4 regions of the Streptomyces sp. NPDC002754 genome follow, and region 1 is predicted to be linked to each of the others. Evidence: riboswitches for the same ligand, from Rfam matches in the RefSeq annotation. Region 1 holds a riboswitch; each other region holds the start of a gene.
What was found. Region 1 has a riboswitch for cyclic di-AMP ahead of ACWD2L_RS17655 (M23 family metallopeptidase). Riboswitches for the same ligand answer to the same signal wherever they lie in the genome.

Region 1 (3,513 bases):
CCCGGCCGCAGGCGGGCGAGCCCAAGCCCTGGGCGTTCCCGGCCCCGGAGCGCGGCGCGCTCCCCAATGGGTTGACGGTGCTGCGCTGCCACCGGCCCGGCCAGCAGGTCATCGCCGTGGAGGTGCACCTGGACGCGCCGCTGGACGCCGAACCGAAGGGCCTCGACGGCGTCGCGACGATCATGGCGCGGGCCTTCAACGAAGGCACCGACAAGCACTCCGCCGAGGAGTTCGCCGCTGAGCTGGAGCGCTGCGGCGCCACGATGGACGCGCACGCCGACCACCCCGGCGTCCGTGCCTCCCTCGAAGTGCCGGCCTCCCGGCTCGCCAAGGGCCTCACCCTCCTGGCCGACGCCCTGCGCGCCCCTGCCTTCGACGACAGCGAGATCGAGCGCCTCGTCCGCAACCGGCTGGACGAGATCCCGCACGAGAGCGCCAACCCGGCCCGGCGCGCCGCCAAGGAGCTCTCCAAGCAGCTCTTCCCGGCCGACGCGCGCGTGTCGCGCCCGCGCCAGGGCACCGAGGAGACCGTCTCGGCCATCGACGCGGTGGCCGTGCGTGCCTTCTACGACCGGCACGTACGCCCCGCCGCCGCGACGGCCGTCGTCGTGGGTGACCTGACGGGCGTCGACCTGGACGCCCTGCTCGCCGACACGCTCGGCGCCTGGACGGGCGACACCGCGGAGCCGCGCCCCGTGCCGCCGGTCGTCGCCGACGACACCGGCCGCGTGATCATCGTGGACCGCCCCGGCGCTGTGCAGACGCAGTTGCTCATGGGGCGGGTCGGACCGGACAAGCACGACCGTGTGTGGCCCGCGCAGATCCTCGGCACGTACTGCCTGGGCGGCACTCTCACGTCGCGCCTGGACCGCGTACTGCGCGAGGAGAAGGGCTACACCTACGGAGTGCGGTCCTTCGCCCAGGTGCTGCGCTCCGCGCCCGACGGCAGCGGCGCCGCGATGCTCGCCATCAGCGGCTCGGTGGACACGCCGAACACCGGGCCCGCGCTCGACGACCTGTGGAAGGTCCTGCGCACGCTCGCGGCCGAGGGGCTCACGGACGCCGAACGGGACACCGCCGTACAGAACTTGGTGGGTGTGGCCCCACTGAAGTTCGAGACCGCGGGGGCCGTCGCGAGCACCCTCGCCGACCAGGTCGAGCAGCACCTGCCGGACGACTTCCAGGCGCAGGTGTACCGGCAGCTGGCCGCCACGGGCACCGTGGAGGCCACGGCCGCCGTCGTGAGCGCGTTCCCCGCGGACCGCCTGGTGACGATCCTGGTGGGCGACGCCGAGCAGATCGAGGAGCCGGTGAAGGCGCTCGGTATCGGCGAGGTCACTGTGGTCGCGGGCTGAGTTCGTCTCCCGCGGCACGTCCGAAGCCCCGGCGCCGCTCCCGGCAGCCGGGGCTTCGTGGTGTCGGTCACGATCACCCCCAATCACCACACGTTCCCAAATGTCCGTATTGGCGTAGTGGTTGCCTGTCTGCCCTGTGGCGTGCGCTACAAAAGTCGGGTTCTGTTTGTTGATTCAAAGACGCCCCGCTTAGCGTTCCCTCCGGCTGTTCGCCAGACGTACGTCGCGCCCGCGACACCGGACAGTCATCGCCGAGTCCCCGTGGTGCGAGCCAGGGGAGCCGGGGACCCACCGAAGTCCCTGGGGTGAATCGGGCGCTCTTCCCGCAAGGGGAGGGGCCCGTAGGAGACCTTCCTGCTCCGAACCCGTCAGCTAACCCGGTAGGCGAGAAGGAAGGAAAGGACCAGCCACTTCATGGGGTTCACCCGTGCCACCGGGAAGCACCGCCGTCCCAGCCGCCTGACGCGCACCACCGCTCAGTTCGCGGGCGTCGCCGCCATCACCACGACGGGCGTGGTGGGTGGCCTCGCCGCTCCCGCCCTCGCCGCCGACACCGCGACAGCGCCGCACGACGGCCTCACGCAGGCCGTCGCCATCGGCGACTCCCTGGCCGAGCAGATCGACGCGCAGGCCACCGCGCAGCAGAAGGCCGCCGCCAAGGCGAAGGCCGAGGCCGAGGCCAAGAAGAAGGCCGAGGAGGCCAAGCGCAAGGCCGAGGCGGAGGCCAAGAAGCGGGCCGCCGAGAAGGCCGAGAAGGAGCGCGAGGCCAAGGAGCGCGCCGCTCGCGAGGCCGAGCGCAAGCGCCTGAACAGCTTCGTGTCGCCGATCTCCGGCTCGTACGTCTCCACCGCCTACCAGGCCGGCAGCGGACTCTGGTCCTCCGGAAGCCACACCGGCATCGACTTCCACGCCTCCAGCGGCACTTCGGTGCACGCGGTCGGCATGGGCACCGTCGTCGAGGCCGGCTGGGGCGGCGCGTACGGCAACAACGTCGTGATCAAGATGAAGGACGGTACGTACACCCAGTACGGTCACATGTCCTCGATCGGCGTCTCCGTCGGCCAGGACGTCACCCCCGGCGAGCAGATAGGCCTCTCCGGAGCCACCGGCAACGTCACGGGCCCGCACCTCCACTTCGAGGCCCGTACCGGCCCCGACTACGGCTCGGACATCGACCCCGTCGCGTACCTGCGCCAGCACGGTGTGAACGTCTGACCCGCAAGACCCCACGCACGCGAAAGCCCCGGCTCACCGAGCCGGGGCTTTCGCGTGCGTGGGGTCGCGATGTCCAAAAAATATCCCCGGATTCAGTCCCCTCGTCGGAAATTCAAGTCCGGTGGAATAGAGTCACGGGGTAAACGTTCCGGCCGCGTGCCATTCGCGCTTGACCGGGTGTCAATCGACCGCGTATCGCGGGCATCGAGGCGGAGGCCGAGTCATGCGCATTCCCGCACAGTCGGTATGCACAGCGATCCGCGACGACATCGTCGCCGGCGTCTACGAGCGCGGTGGCCGGCTCACCGAGGAACTGCTCGCGCGTCGCTACGGGGTCTCGCGCGTGCCTGTCCGTGAGGCGCTGCGCACCCTGGAGGCGGAGGGGTTCGTCGTCACGCGCAGGCACGCGGGCGCGTGCGTGGCCGAACCCACCGAGCGGGAGGCGGCCGACCTCCTGGAGATCCGCATGCTGCTCGAACCCATGGGCGCCGCCCGCGCCGCGCAGCGCCGCACCGAGGCCCACCTCAAGGTGCTGCGCGGCCTGGTCAGGCTGGGGCAGGAGCGCTCCCGGCGGGGTGAGAGCGAGGATCTGCGCTCTCTCGGCAGCTGGTTCCACGAGACGCTCGCCCAGGCCTCGGGCAGCCCTGGCCTGATCACCCTGCTCACCCAGCTCCGCCACAAGATCGCCTGGATGTACGCCGTGGAGAGCCCGGCCCGGCCGGCCGAGTCCTGGGCCGAGCACGGTGCCATCGTCGACGCCGTGGCGCGGGGCGACGCGGAGCGTGCCCGCGCCCTGACCACCCTGCACGCGGAGCGTGCGGCCGCCGCCCACAGGCTGCGCGTCCCCCGCGCGGGCGGGCGCGTGAGGACTTCGCAACATGCAGTCAACACGGTGGGGCGCCAGGCTTAACAACAGCGCCGTATACAAAGAAGTGCACTATTC
Region 2 (3,513 bases), on a different contig from region 1:
GCCGTCGAGGGCGGTGACGGTGGCCGCGGATGCCAGGGCGAGGGTGGCCGCGGTGCGGGCCCTACCAACGCTGAGCGAACGCGGTCGGGGCTTGCGGTGCGCTGCCGGCACAAAGTCCTCCTCTGGGCGGCCGTCCGAAACGCACGGCCCCCGGTCGCGCGTCCGGCGGCGGCCCGCACAGGGGGAGCGGGTCGCCGCCGGACCTTTCTCGGCGGTGGTGTCCGACTGCCGCCCCTGGCCCGGGCGGCGGTGGGGAGCCGGTCACCTGAGCAAGGACGCTAAACCTCGGCGTAACGGGTTGGTGGCCGATTGTTCGCAACTGGCCCATTTGTTACGGGCGGTGACAGAGGGTGACCGTCGGGGCTCCGAAGTGGCCCGAAACGGGCCCAAGTAGGCTCCGGCCCCATGGACGTACTCATCAACATCTTCGTCGGTCTGCACATCATCGGCATCGCCTCGCTGCTCGGCGGCTTCCTCACGCAGATGTCGGCGATGAAGGAGGGCGCGGCCCGCTTCAACAAGGCGATGCTGCACGGCGCGCTGACCATGCTGGTGACCGGCGTCGCCCTGGTCGGCCTCAACCAGGCCGACGGCTCCACCGTCAACAACATCAAGATCGGCGTGAAGCTCGCGGTCCTGATCGTGATCCTCGGCATCGTCTACGTGAAGCGGGACGAGGAGAAGGCCGAGAAGGGTCTGTTCGCGACGGTCGGCGCGCTCACCGTCGCGAACATCTTCATCGCGGTGCTCTGGACCTGATCACCGGCATCGTCAGAGTCACAGGCGTGGTGGGCTCAGGCCGGGCGCACCACGCTGTGGATCGACGACGTGCCGTCGTAGTAGATCGACTCCTCGCGCACGACCGCACCCGGCTTCGGCGCGTGCACCATCATGCCGTCGCCCATGTAGAGGCCCACGTGGCTGATGTCGTCGTAGAAGAACACCAGGTCACCGGGTTGGATGTCGGAGAGCGGCACCGTCTTGCCGATCTCGACCTGGTCCCAGGTCGTCCGCGGCAGCGAGATCCCCGCGGACTTCCACGCCGCCTGCGTAAGGCCCGAGCAGTCGTACGAGTCCGGGCCCGTGGCGCCCCACACGTACGGCTTGCCCTCCTGTGACTTGGCGAACGCCAGCGCCTGCGCGGCCTTCGTGGCGTAGGAGGCGTCCGATGAGCCCGACGAACCGGAAGAGGACCCCGAGGAGCCGGAGGACGAGCCGGAAGACTGCTCCTGCTCCTTCGCCTCCTCGGCCGCCTTCCGCTTCGCCGCCTCCGCGGCCTTCTGCTTGGCGGCCAACTCGGCGGCCTTCTTGCGGGCCGCCGCCTCCTTGGCCTTCTCGATCGCGGCGAGCCGCGCCTTCTCCTCGGCGGTCAGCTCGGCCAGCAGCTTGCGCGCGTCGGAGAGCTTCGTCTGGACGGTCTCCTTCGTCGACCTCAGCTCGGCCTGCGAGTCGGTGAGGTCCTGGAGGCTCGACTGCGCCTCGTCGCGCTTCTCGGCGATCTCGCGCGCCTGCCCCTGATAGTCGTCGATCGACTTCTTCTGCTCACTGGTGAGCCGGTTCATCAGCTGGCGCTGCGAGAAGTAGTCCTCCGGGTCGTCCGCGAGGAACATGGTCGCGGTGTCGCTGACACTGCCCGAGCGGTACTGCTCGGCGGCGTATCTGCCGAGCTTCTGGCGGGCCGTGTTCATGTCATCGGTGCGCTGCGCGACATCGTCGAGGAGCTTGTCGACCTGGGTCTTCTTGGAGTCGGTCCGCTCCTTCGCGCCGTTGTACTTCTGGGTGGCGACCTCGGCCTGCCGGTACAGGGTGTCGACCTTCTGCTGGACCTCTTCGAGGCGCGGCTTCGACGACGGCTGCGCGGGCGCGGCCTGTGCCGTCTGCGAGAGCAGGGCCACGGAGGTGAGGGCGGCGGTCGTGATGCCGACGGCCGGGGTCGTGCGAAGGCCGCCGGTGATCCGGGAACGGCTGCGGGGCTTACGGTGCGACGCCAAGGCAGGCGACTCCTTCCGTCGTCCGCCTACCGGGTTAGCTGTCGGGTTCGGGCGTCGTACGTGGAAGGCTGCCCTACGGTCGGCTGACCGATTCACCCCAAGGTCGGTTGGGTCCCCGGTTCCCTGCCTTGCGGCGTACGGAACTCAGCGGGGGCTGCCCGTTCGCCGCGACATCCGCGGGCGGGGGGACGGGCTGCCCGGCTGAACCGTAGCCAACTCGTGTGGCTGCTGTGAAGGTTGATGTTCGATATGCCCGATACATTTTCGTGATCTCTTGCTCCGGGCCCCCTCGGATTTCCCTCCGGGCCCGCTCGGATTTCCCTCCGGGCTCCCTCGGATTTTGAAGGGGGCCGCGGGTTGTCAGTGGGGCCGCCTAGACTCGTGGAGCGATGAGCAGCCTCTTTGACGACAGCTTCCTGACCGGCCTCCAGAACAGTGCGGCGGAGCCCCCGCCCCCGCCCCCGGACCCCGAGTACGACGACGGGGCCCCGGAGCCGATGCCGGAGGGGCTGTTCGGCGTGCCCCCGGAGCGGGACGCGCACTACCGGGACGGCGCCCCCCGCCCGGTCCTCGACTCGGCCTCCCTCCTCGAGGGGCTGAACGAGAACCAGCAGGCGGCCGTCGTGCACGGCGGCTCCCCGCTGCTCATCGTCGCGGGCGCCGGTTCCGGCAAGACCCGCGTCCTCACGCACCGCATCGCGTACCTGCTCGCCGAGCGCGGAGCACACCCCGGCCAGATCCTCGCGATCACGTTCACGAACAAGGCCGCGGGCGAGATGAAGGAGCGCGTCGAGGCCCTGGTGGGCCCGCGCGCGAACGCCATGTGGGTCTCCACGTTCCACAGCGCCTGCGTCCGCATCCTGCGCCGCGAGAGCAAGAAGCTGGGCTTCACGTCCTCCTTCTCGATCTACGACGCCGCCGACAGCAAGCGGCTCATGGCGCTCGTCTGCCGCGACCTGGACCTGGACCCGAAGAAGTTCCCGCCGAAGTCCTTCAGCGCCAAGATCAGCAATCTCAAGAACGAGCTGATCGACGAGGAGGACTTCGCGGGCACGGCGGCCGACGGCTTCGAGAAGACCCTCGCCCAGGCCTACCGGATGTACCAGGGACGGCTCCGCGAGGCCAACGCCCTGGACTTCGACGACCTGATCATGACGACGGTGAACCTGCTGCGCGCGTTCCCCGACGTCGCGGAGCACTACCACCGCCGCTTCCGCCACGTCCTCGTCGACGAGTACCAGGACACGAACCACGCGCAGTACGCGCTGGTCCGCGAGCTGGTCGGCCCCACCGAGGGGGAGGAGGCGGACCCGGCGGAGCTGTGCGTCGTGGGTGACGCGGACCAGTCGATCTACGCGTTCCGTGGCGCCACGATCCGTAACATCCTGCAGTTCGAAGAGGACTACACGAACGCGACGACGATCATGCTGGAGCAGAACTACCGCTCCACGCAGACGATCCTCAGCGCGGCGAACGCGGTGATCGAGCGCAACGAGTCGCGCCGCCCCAAGAACCTCTGGAC
Region 3 (3,513 bases), on a different contig from region 1:
TCTTCAGGACCTTCTTCAGCGTGTGGTAGACCTCGGCGCCCCAGCGCAGGGCCTCGGAGAAGGACTCCGCGCCGATCGGGGCGATCATGAACTCCTGGATGTCGACGTTGGAGTCCGCGTGGGATCCACCGTTCAGGATGTTCATCATCGGCACCGGGAGAAGGTGCGCGTTCGGGCCGCCCAGGTAGCGGAAGAGCGGCAGGTCCGACGCCTCGGACGCGGCGTGCGCGACGGCGAGGGAGACGCCGAGGATGGCGTTGGCGCCGAGCGAGCCCTTGTTGTCGGTGGCGTCCAGGTCGAACATCGCCTGGTCGATCAGGCGCTGCTCGGTGGCGTCGTAGCCGACGAGCTCCGGGCCGATCTGCTCGATGACGGCGAGGACGGCCTTCTCGACGCCCTTGCCCTGGTAACGGTTGGGGTCACCGTCGCGGAGTTCGATGGCCTCGAAGGCACCGGTGGAGGCACCCGACGGGACGGCCGCACGGCCGGTGCTCCCGTCGTCGAGGCCGACCTCGACCTCGACCGTGGGATTGCCTCGGGAGTCCAGGATTTCCCGGGCTACGACGACGTCGATGGACGGCACGAGCATCTCCTTCTGGGATGTGACGAAGCTTTGCGGGCACCGTCGGACAACGGGTCCCGCATCCCCGAGCGTAACCGGCCCGAGGGCATCGGCCATCCGAACGCCCGTCTTGTGGACAACGCCGTTAGCGAAATGTTCCTTAACGGAACAAAAACAGCGACCTCCCTCCCGGCTGCGCCGGGAGGGAGGTCGCCGAAGTGAGCGGCCCGTGGGGACGGGGTGCGGCGGGGCTCGGCGTCCGCCGATGCCGAGCCCGTACCTGGTGGCCCTGTGCGGGCCTGGTGGCCCCTGCGCGGGGCCGGACGGTCTTAGCTGAGGTGCAGCTGCTGACCCGGGTAGATCAGGTCCGCGTCCTTGACGATGTCCTTGTTCTTCTCGAACAGCTTCTGCCAGTTCGAGTCGTGCGCCTCGGCGATCTTGCTGAGGGTGTCGCCGGTCTTCACCTTGTACTCGCCGTCACCCTTCTCGACCTTGTTACCGGTCGGGGTGGTGACGGTGTCCTGCTTCGGAGCCGCCTGCTTCGGGGCCTCCTGCTTGGGGGCCGCCTGCTTCGGGGCCTCCTGCTTCGGCTGCTCGCGCTGCTCGGAGCGGTCGGCACGCTGCTGCGTGCTCTGGGTGTCCTGCTGCTGCGAGGACGAGTCGTCCGCGCCACCCTCGTTCGGGGTGGAGGACAGGCCCGAGCCGCAGTTCGGCCAGGCACCGTTGCCCTGCGAGGCGAGAACCTTCTCGCCGACGGCTATCTGCTGCGCCTTGGAGGCCTGGTCGGCGGTGGAGGCGTACTGCGAGCCGCCGTAGGCGGACCAGGTGGAGGACGAGAACTGCAGGCCACCGTAGAAACCGTTGCCGGTGTTGGTGGACCAGTTGCCGCCGGACTCGCACTGCGCGACCTGGTCCCACTCGGACGTGGTCGCGGCGGAGGCCGAACCGGCACCCATCAGCGGCACGGCGACGGCGGCAGCGGCGACTCCGCCGAGCGTGGCGACGCGAACGGCCTTGGAGGGGCGGCGGTGCTTGTTGTTGCCGGAAAACAGCATGGAGATATCTCCTCACCGACGCCTGCGAGGTGAGCTGTCGGGTTCGGACCAGTGAGTGTCCGGCAGACGCATCCTTGTGCGCTGCTTAACCCCAAGCCCGTCCGGTCTCCCGGAAGGGCGGCTTACCTGGGTCCCCCGCTCCTGCCTACGGCGCTTACGCGTCGACTGTTCCCGTACGGACGTTGGCAGGATTCGGCGTGACGTCCATCGGGGCCCGCTGAAGCGAGCGGTCACGAACGTAAGCGGTCGATCCGTCCGATTTCAAAGTCGATCAGGGGCTTTGAGACCCATGTCTCACTCGATCGACATCGGACAAAGCCCCCTCAAACGGCCCGAACTCCCGCTACCTTTTGCCCGATCCGTCCCCAAGATCCAGGCTCTGACCAGGAAGGATGAGGTCTGGGTCGGTACCTACCGTCTCCTTGTTCCGCTCGTAGAGCGCGTCCCATCCGCCGTGCACGTCCTGAGCCTTCGCGATGTCCCAGAGGTTGTCGCCGGCGTGCACCTCGTACGTGTCGTCGCCGCGCTTCTCGTCACGCGAGGCGTGACGCCCCTCTCCCGTACGGGAGTCGGAACCGTCGTCACCGGCACGGTCTCCGCGGTGGCGGCCCGCCGTGGCGTCGTCCGACGCGGCACCGTCACCGTCACCGGAGGGGGAGGCGGACGGCGAGGCCGTTTCGGAGGAGGAGGAGGCCGTGTCGTCGCCGTCAGAAGGTGCGTGGGACTTGTCACTTGAGGGGGACGGGGAGCCCTCGGCGCTGCTACCGGAGGTATCGCGCGAGGGGTCGGCCGACGGCTCGTCCGACGCGTCGGAACCCTCACCGCCGTCGTGACCCTTGTCTCCCGAATCGGCTGAATCGGTGGAGCCCGCCTTGTCGGCGTCGTCGTCCGACTTGTTGTCGGCATCGGTGTCCGACGGCTCGGACGCGGAATCGGATGCCGACTCGGACGGCTGCGGCGACGCGGAGACGCCCGGATCGACCTCCGCCGAGTCGTCGCCCTTGGTGAGGTCCGCGGTGAGCGAGCACATCGGCCAGGCACTCACACCCTTGGCGTCAAGAACCTTCTCGGCGACGGCTATCTGCTGCGAGCGGCTGGCCTGGTCGGCACGCGGGGCGTAGTCGAGCCCCCCGTACTGCTCCCATCTCTCCTGCGTGAACTGGAGGCCGCCGTAGTAGCCGTTACCGGCATCCAGGCTCCACTGCCCACCGCTCTCGCACTCGGCGAGCTTGTCCCACGCCTGCGTGGTCGCGGCGCTCGCGCCGCTCGCGGCGAACAGCGGGATCGCGATGGCGCTGCCGGCGACTCCGGCGGCGACGACGAGAGCAGGGGCCTGGCGGGGGCGACGGTGTCGACCGTTCCCGGAGAGCATGCGGTTGCCTTTCGCGAGACTGATGCTGCTACGCGCGACGGGTGGTGCAAGTGGTGCGGGTTGTGCATGTGTCGCGATGATCCGTGAACGTAGCTGCACTCGAACGCCTGTCACAAGTCGATGCAGCGAAGATCACGTGAATGTCACATTGCTGACGGCCCGTCAGTTCCGGCGGGGTTCTGACGCGTCGTGAACTCCACCGGGAGCGTGCGCAGTCCACGCATGATGAGCCCGCCACGCCACCGCAAATCGTCAGGTTCCACCGCAAGTCGCAGGTCCGGGAGGCGCGTCAGGAGCGTGCCGAGGGCGGCCTGTCCCTCCAGGCGCGCGAGCGGGGCGCCGAGGCAGTAGTGGATGCCGTGTCCGTACCCGAGGTGCTGGTTGTCGCGGCGGGAGAGGTCGAGGGTGTCGGGCTCGGTGAAGCGCGCCGGGTCGCGGTCGGCGGCGGCGAGCACGACGAGAACCGGGTCGCCCGCACCGATCTCCACGCCGCCGATGGTCAGCGACGCCCTGGCGAACCGCCA
Region 4 (3,513 bases), on a different contig from region 1:
GGAGACGAGTGGTGGGGCAGCGAACAGGAGGCACCAGCGGGAGACGGAGGCGGCACGGCTCCGACACCGTGAGCACCCGCCTCTTCCTGCGGCTGCTGCCCCTGCTGCTCATCATCGGCGGTGCGATCTACGAGTACGTCACCCCCAAGGGCTTTCCCGGCGCCCCTTTGTTCAGCGCGGCGCCACTGGTCGCCGCCCCGTTCTTCTCGCTCGGCGCGACGATCCTGACGGGCGTCGTGTCGATCGTTGCGATCACCGCCGTGCACCTGCGCTTCACGGAGAACCTCGACTCCGTGTTCGTCACCGAGGTCGTGACCGTGGCCACCGTCTGCGTCCTGGCCTGTGTGATCAACCGGATCGTGTACCGCGGTTACGAGCAGCTGGCCTCCGCCCGCGAGATCGCCCAGGCCGCGCAGCTCGCGGTGCTGCCCCGGCCGCCCCAGCGGCTCGGCGGCTTCGTGATCGCGGCGCGCTACGAGGCGGCGCAGGCCGGCGCGTTCATCGGCGGTGACCTGTACGCGGTCCAGGACACTCCGCACGGCATCCGGATCATCGTCGGCGACGTACGCGGCAAGGGCATGGGCGCGGTCGCCGCGGTCGCCGTCGTCATCGGCGCGTTCCGGGAGGCCGCCGAGCAGGAGGGCTCCCTGGAGGCCGTCGCCCAGCGCCTGGAGCGGGCGCTGGCCCGCGAGGGCACCCGGCGCAGCGGCATCGACGACTTCGAGGGCTTCACCACGGCCGTGCTCGTCGAGATCCCGCACGGCGTCGAACTCGTCCGCGTCCTCAACCGCGGTCACCCCAGCCCGCTGCTGCTGCTCGGCGACGGCACCGTACGCGCACTCGACCCGTGCCAGGCGGCGCTGCCGCTCGGCATGAGCGAACTCGGCAGCTGGCCCGACCGGGCCGTCGAGGCGGCGTTCCCGTCCGCGGCCACGCTGTTGCTCTACACCGACGGGCTCTCCGAGGCGCGCGACCCGAGCGGCCGCTTCTACGATCCGGCGGCCCGGCTCTCCGGACGCGTCTTCCCCGGACCCGATGAACTCCTCGCGGCCCTCGCCGTGGAGGTGCGCGCGCATACCGGCGGCGGGACGAAGGACGACATGGCGCTGCTCGCCGTGCGGCGGGGCTGAGGGGCGGGGCTGTTGGGCGGGCCCGAGTTTCTTGATCGTTGTTACCTGTGGTAGCCGACCGTAGTCGAACGGCGCCGCTCCGCATAACAATTGACGCACCATCACTTGCGCGGACGTTTGCGAGGCTCTGCCAACTCGCCCCGATCCGCCCGCTCGTGTCCCGATAAGTCCTGGCCAGAGTCGTGAACGATCAGTGGGAAGCGCTTGGAATTATTGTCTGCTGTCTATTAACGTTCGATAACGCAGCGCGGTCGTCCCAGCCGTCACAAGAGACAGCTCCGTGCGCACACGCTTAATCCCGCAAGGGAACCGGGGAACCATCAACTTGGGGTGAATCGGACATCGTTGAAGCTCGCGATGTCGGTAGGAGACCTTCCTGCTCCGAACCCGTCAGCTAACCCGGTAGGCGAGAAGGAAGGAAAGGAGAGCGCCCCCGTGGCGTCGAACCGGCCTGCCCCAGACTTCTTCTACGGACCCGAAGACGACTTCGGCGTCGAGCAGGAGACCTGGGAGGAGTGGAATCCCACCGAGGAGTCCGTCTCCCCCGTCCGCGGCAGGCATCGCACAGCCCGCCGCCGTGGTGGATTCGCTCGTAGCTCCACTGTTCTCGGCGTCGGCGTGGTCGCCGCCGTCGGTGCGGGCGGCATCGCCACCGCACAGGGCGGCAAGCCCGCGGTCCACATATCCATGCCCGACCTGTCGGCGGTCAAGGACTCGCTGCCCGCGGCCAAGTCGCTGCCGGGCGTGGGCTCGTTGATGTCCGACGGCTCGGACTCCGATTCCGACTCCGGCGCCACGGCCTCCCCGCTGAGCGGCGCCGGTATCACCCAGGCCGAGGCCGCCGACGGGCAGACCGGCGCGGGCGAGGCGCTGCGGGCCCGCATCATGCAGCAGGCCGAGACGCAGCAGGACGCGGCCGACGCCACCGCGAAGCAGGCCGCGGAGGAGGCCGCCGCGAAGCAGGCGGCCGTCGAGGCCGCGGCCAAGCAGGACGCGGCCAAGGCCAAGGAGCTCGCCGAGAAGAAGAAGGCCGAGGCGGAGGCCCGCCGCAAGGCCGAGGCCGAGCGCCTCGCCAAGCTGGCCAAGAGCTTCAAGCTCCCGGTCGCCTCGTACACGCTCTCCGGCACCTTCGGCCAGCCCGGCTCCATGTGGTCCTCCGGGTACCACACGGGCCTCGACTTCGCCGCCTCCACCGGTACGCCGATCCGCGCCATCCACTCCGGCACGGTCACGGAGGCCGGCTGGGCGGGCGCGTACGGATACCGCACGGTGCTCACCCTCGACGACGGCACCGAGCTGTGGTTCTGCCACCAGTCCTCGCTCAATGTCAGCGCGGGCCAGAAGGTCAGCACCGGCGATGTCATCGGCCGCGTGGGCGCCACGGGCAATGTCACCGGGCCGCACCTCCACCTGGAGGTCCACCCCGGCGGGCAGTCCACCGGCGTCGACCCGGCGTCGTGGCTGCGCGAAAAGGGCCTCACGCCCTGAACACGTGAACTCCGGCGGTCCTGGCGCTCACCCCCCGACGTCAGGGCTGCCGGTTTGCCCATTCCTGGGTCTCTTGAGGCGATTTTCGGCGCGGTCGCGGAATACCGTATTCCGTACGGGTGTTGAGTCGGGGCATGACTTCCTCTCCTTCTCTGCGCAAGCTCGGCACCTCCGACCTCGAGGTCTTCCCGCTGTCCCTGGGTGGCAACGTGTTCGGCTGGACCGCCGACGAGGCCACGTCCTTCGAGGTGCTCGACGCGTACGTCGCCGCGGGCGGCAACTTCATCGACACCGCCGATGTGTACTCGGCGTGGGTGGACGGCAACCGGGGCGGTGAGTCGGAGACCGTCATCGGCAAGTGGCTGGCCTCGCGCGGCCGCCGCGACGACGTCGTCATCGCCACCAAGGGCGGCCACCACCCGGAGTTCCAGGGCCTGTCCGCGGCCAACATCAAGGCCGCGGCCGACGCCTCCCTGAAGCGCCTCGGCACCGACCACATCGACCTGTACTACACGCACTACGACGACCCCGAGGTGCCGGTCGAGGAGATCATCGGCGCCCTTGACGAACTGGTGAAGGCGGGCAAGGTACGCCACATCGCCGCGTCGAACATCTCCGCGCAGCGCCTCCAGGACTCCCTCGACCTCTCCGACCGCGAGGGCCTCGCCCGTTACGTCGCGCTCCAGCCGCACTACAACCTAGTCTCGCGCGACACGTACGAGGGTGAGCTGCAGGACGTCGCCGCGCGCGCGGGCCTCGGGGCCGTGCCGTACTACGCACTCGCGGCCGGCTTCCTGACCGGCAAGTACCGGGCGGGCGTCAAGGTCGACAGCGCGCGGGCCGCCGGTGCGGGCAAGCACCTGGAGACCGAGCGCGGGCAGAAGGTGCTCGCCGC

Region 2: linked by a shared signal. The riboswitch ahead of ACWD2L_RS15295 (C40 family peptidase) and the one ahead of ACWD2L_RS17655 (M23 family metallopeptidase) in region 1 are both predicted to bind cyclic di-AMP.
Region 3: linked by a shared signal. The riboswitch ahead of ACWD2L_RS35805 (transglycosylase family protein) and the one ahead of ACWD2L_RS17655 (M23 family metallopeptidase) in region 1 are both predicted to bind cyclic di-AMP.
Region 4: linked by a shared signal. The riboswitch ahead of ACWD2L_RS32820 (M23 family metallopeptidase) and the one ahead of ACWD2L_RS17655 (M23 family metallopeptidase) in region 1 are both predicted to bind cyclic di-AMP.

What each region holds. Positions count from the first base shown of each region.
Region 1 is NZ_JBSFVM010000007.1:112,944-116,456, forward strand. It holds gene ACWD2L_RS17650 (M16 family metallopeptidase) at 1-1,355, shown strand, start outside; cyclic di-AMP (ydaO/yuaA leader) riboswitch at 1,595-1,756, shown strand; gene ACWD2L_RS17655 (M23 family metallopeptidase) at 1,770-2,570, shown strand; gene ACWD2L_RS17660 (GntR family transcriptional regulator) at 2,794-3,480, shown strand.
Region 2 is NZ_JBSFVM010000005.1:278,845-282,357, reverse strand. It holds gene ACWD2L_RS15305 (NlpC/P60 family protein) at 1-111, opposite strand, end outside; gene ACWD2L_RS15300 (hypothetical protein) at 406-759, shown strand; gene ACWD2L_RS15295 (C40 family peptidase) at 795-1,991, opposite strand; cyclic di-AMP (ydaO/yuaA leader) riboswitch at 1,999-2,137, opposite strand; gene pcrA (DNA helicase PcrA) at 2,381-3,513, shown strand, end outside.
Region 3 is NZ_JBSFVM010000033.1:74,027-77,539, forward strand. It holds gene eno (phosphopyruvate hydratase) at 1-583, opposite strand, end outside; gene ACWD2L_RS35805 (transglycosylase family protein) at 892-1,617, opposite strand; cyclic di-AMP (ydaO/yuaA leader) riboswitch at 1,622-1,780, opposite strand; gene ACWD2L_RS35810 (transglycosylase family protein) at 1,961-2,989, opposite strand; gene ACWD2L_RS35815 (cytochrome P450 family protein) at 3,133-3,513, opposite strand, start outside.
Region 4 is NZ_JBSFVM010000026.1:73,814-77,326, forward strand. It holds gene ACWD2L_RS32815 (PP2C family protein-serine/threonine phosphatase) at 9-1,130, shown strand; cyclic di-AMP (ydaO/yuaA leader) riboswitch at 1,410-1,554, shown strand; gene ACWD2L_RS32820 (M23 family metallopeptidase) at 1,566-2,618, shown strand; gene ACWD2L_RS32825 (aldo/keto reductase) at 2,753-3,513, shown strand, end outside.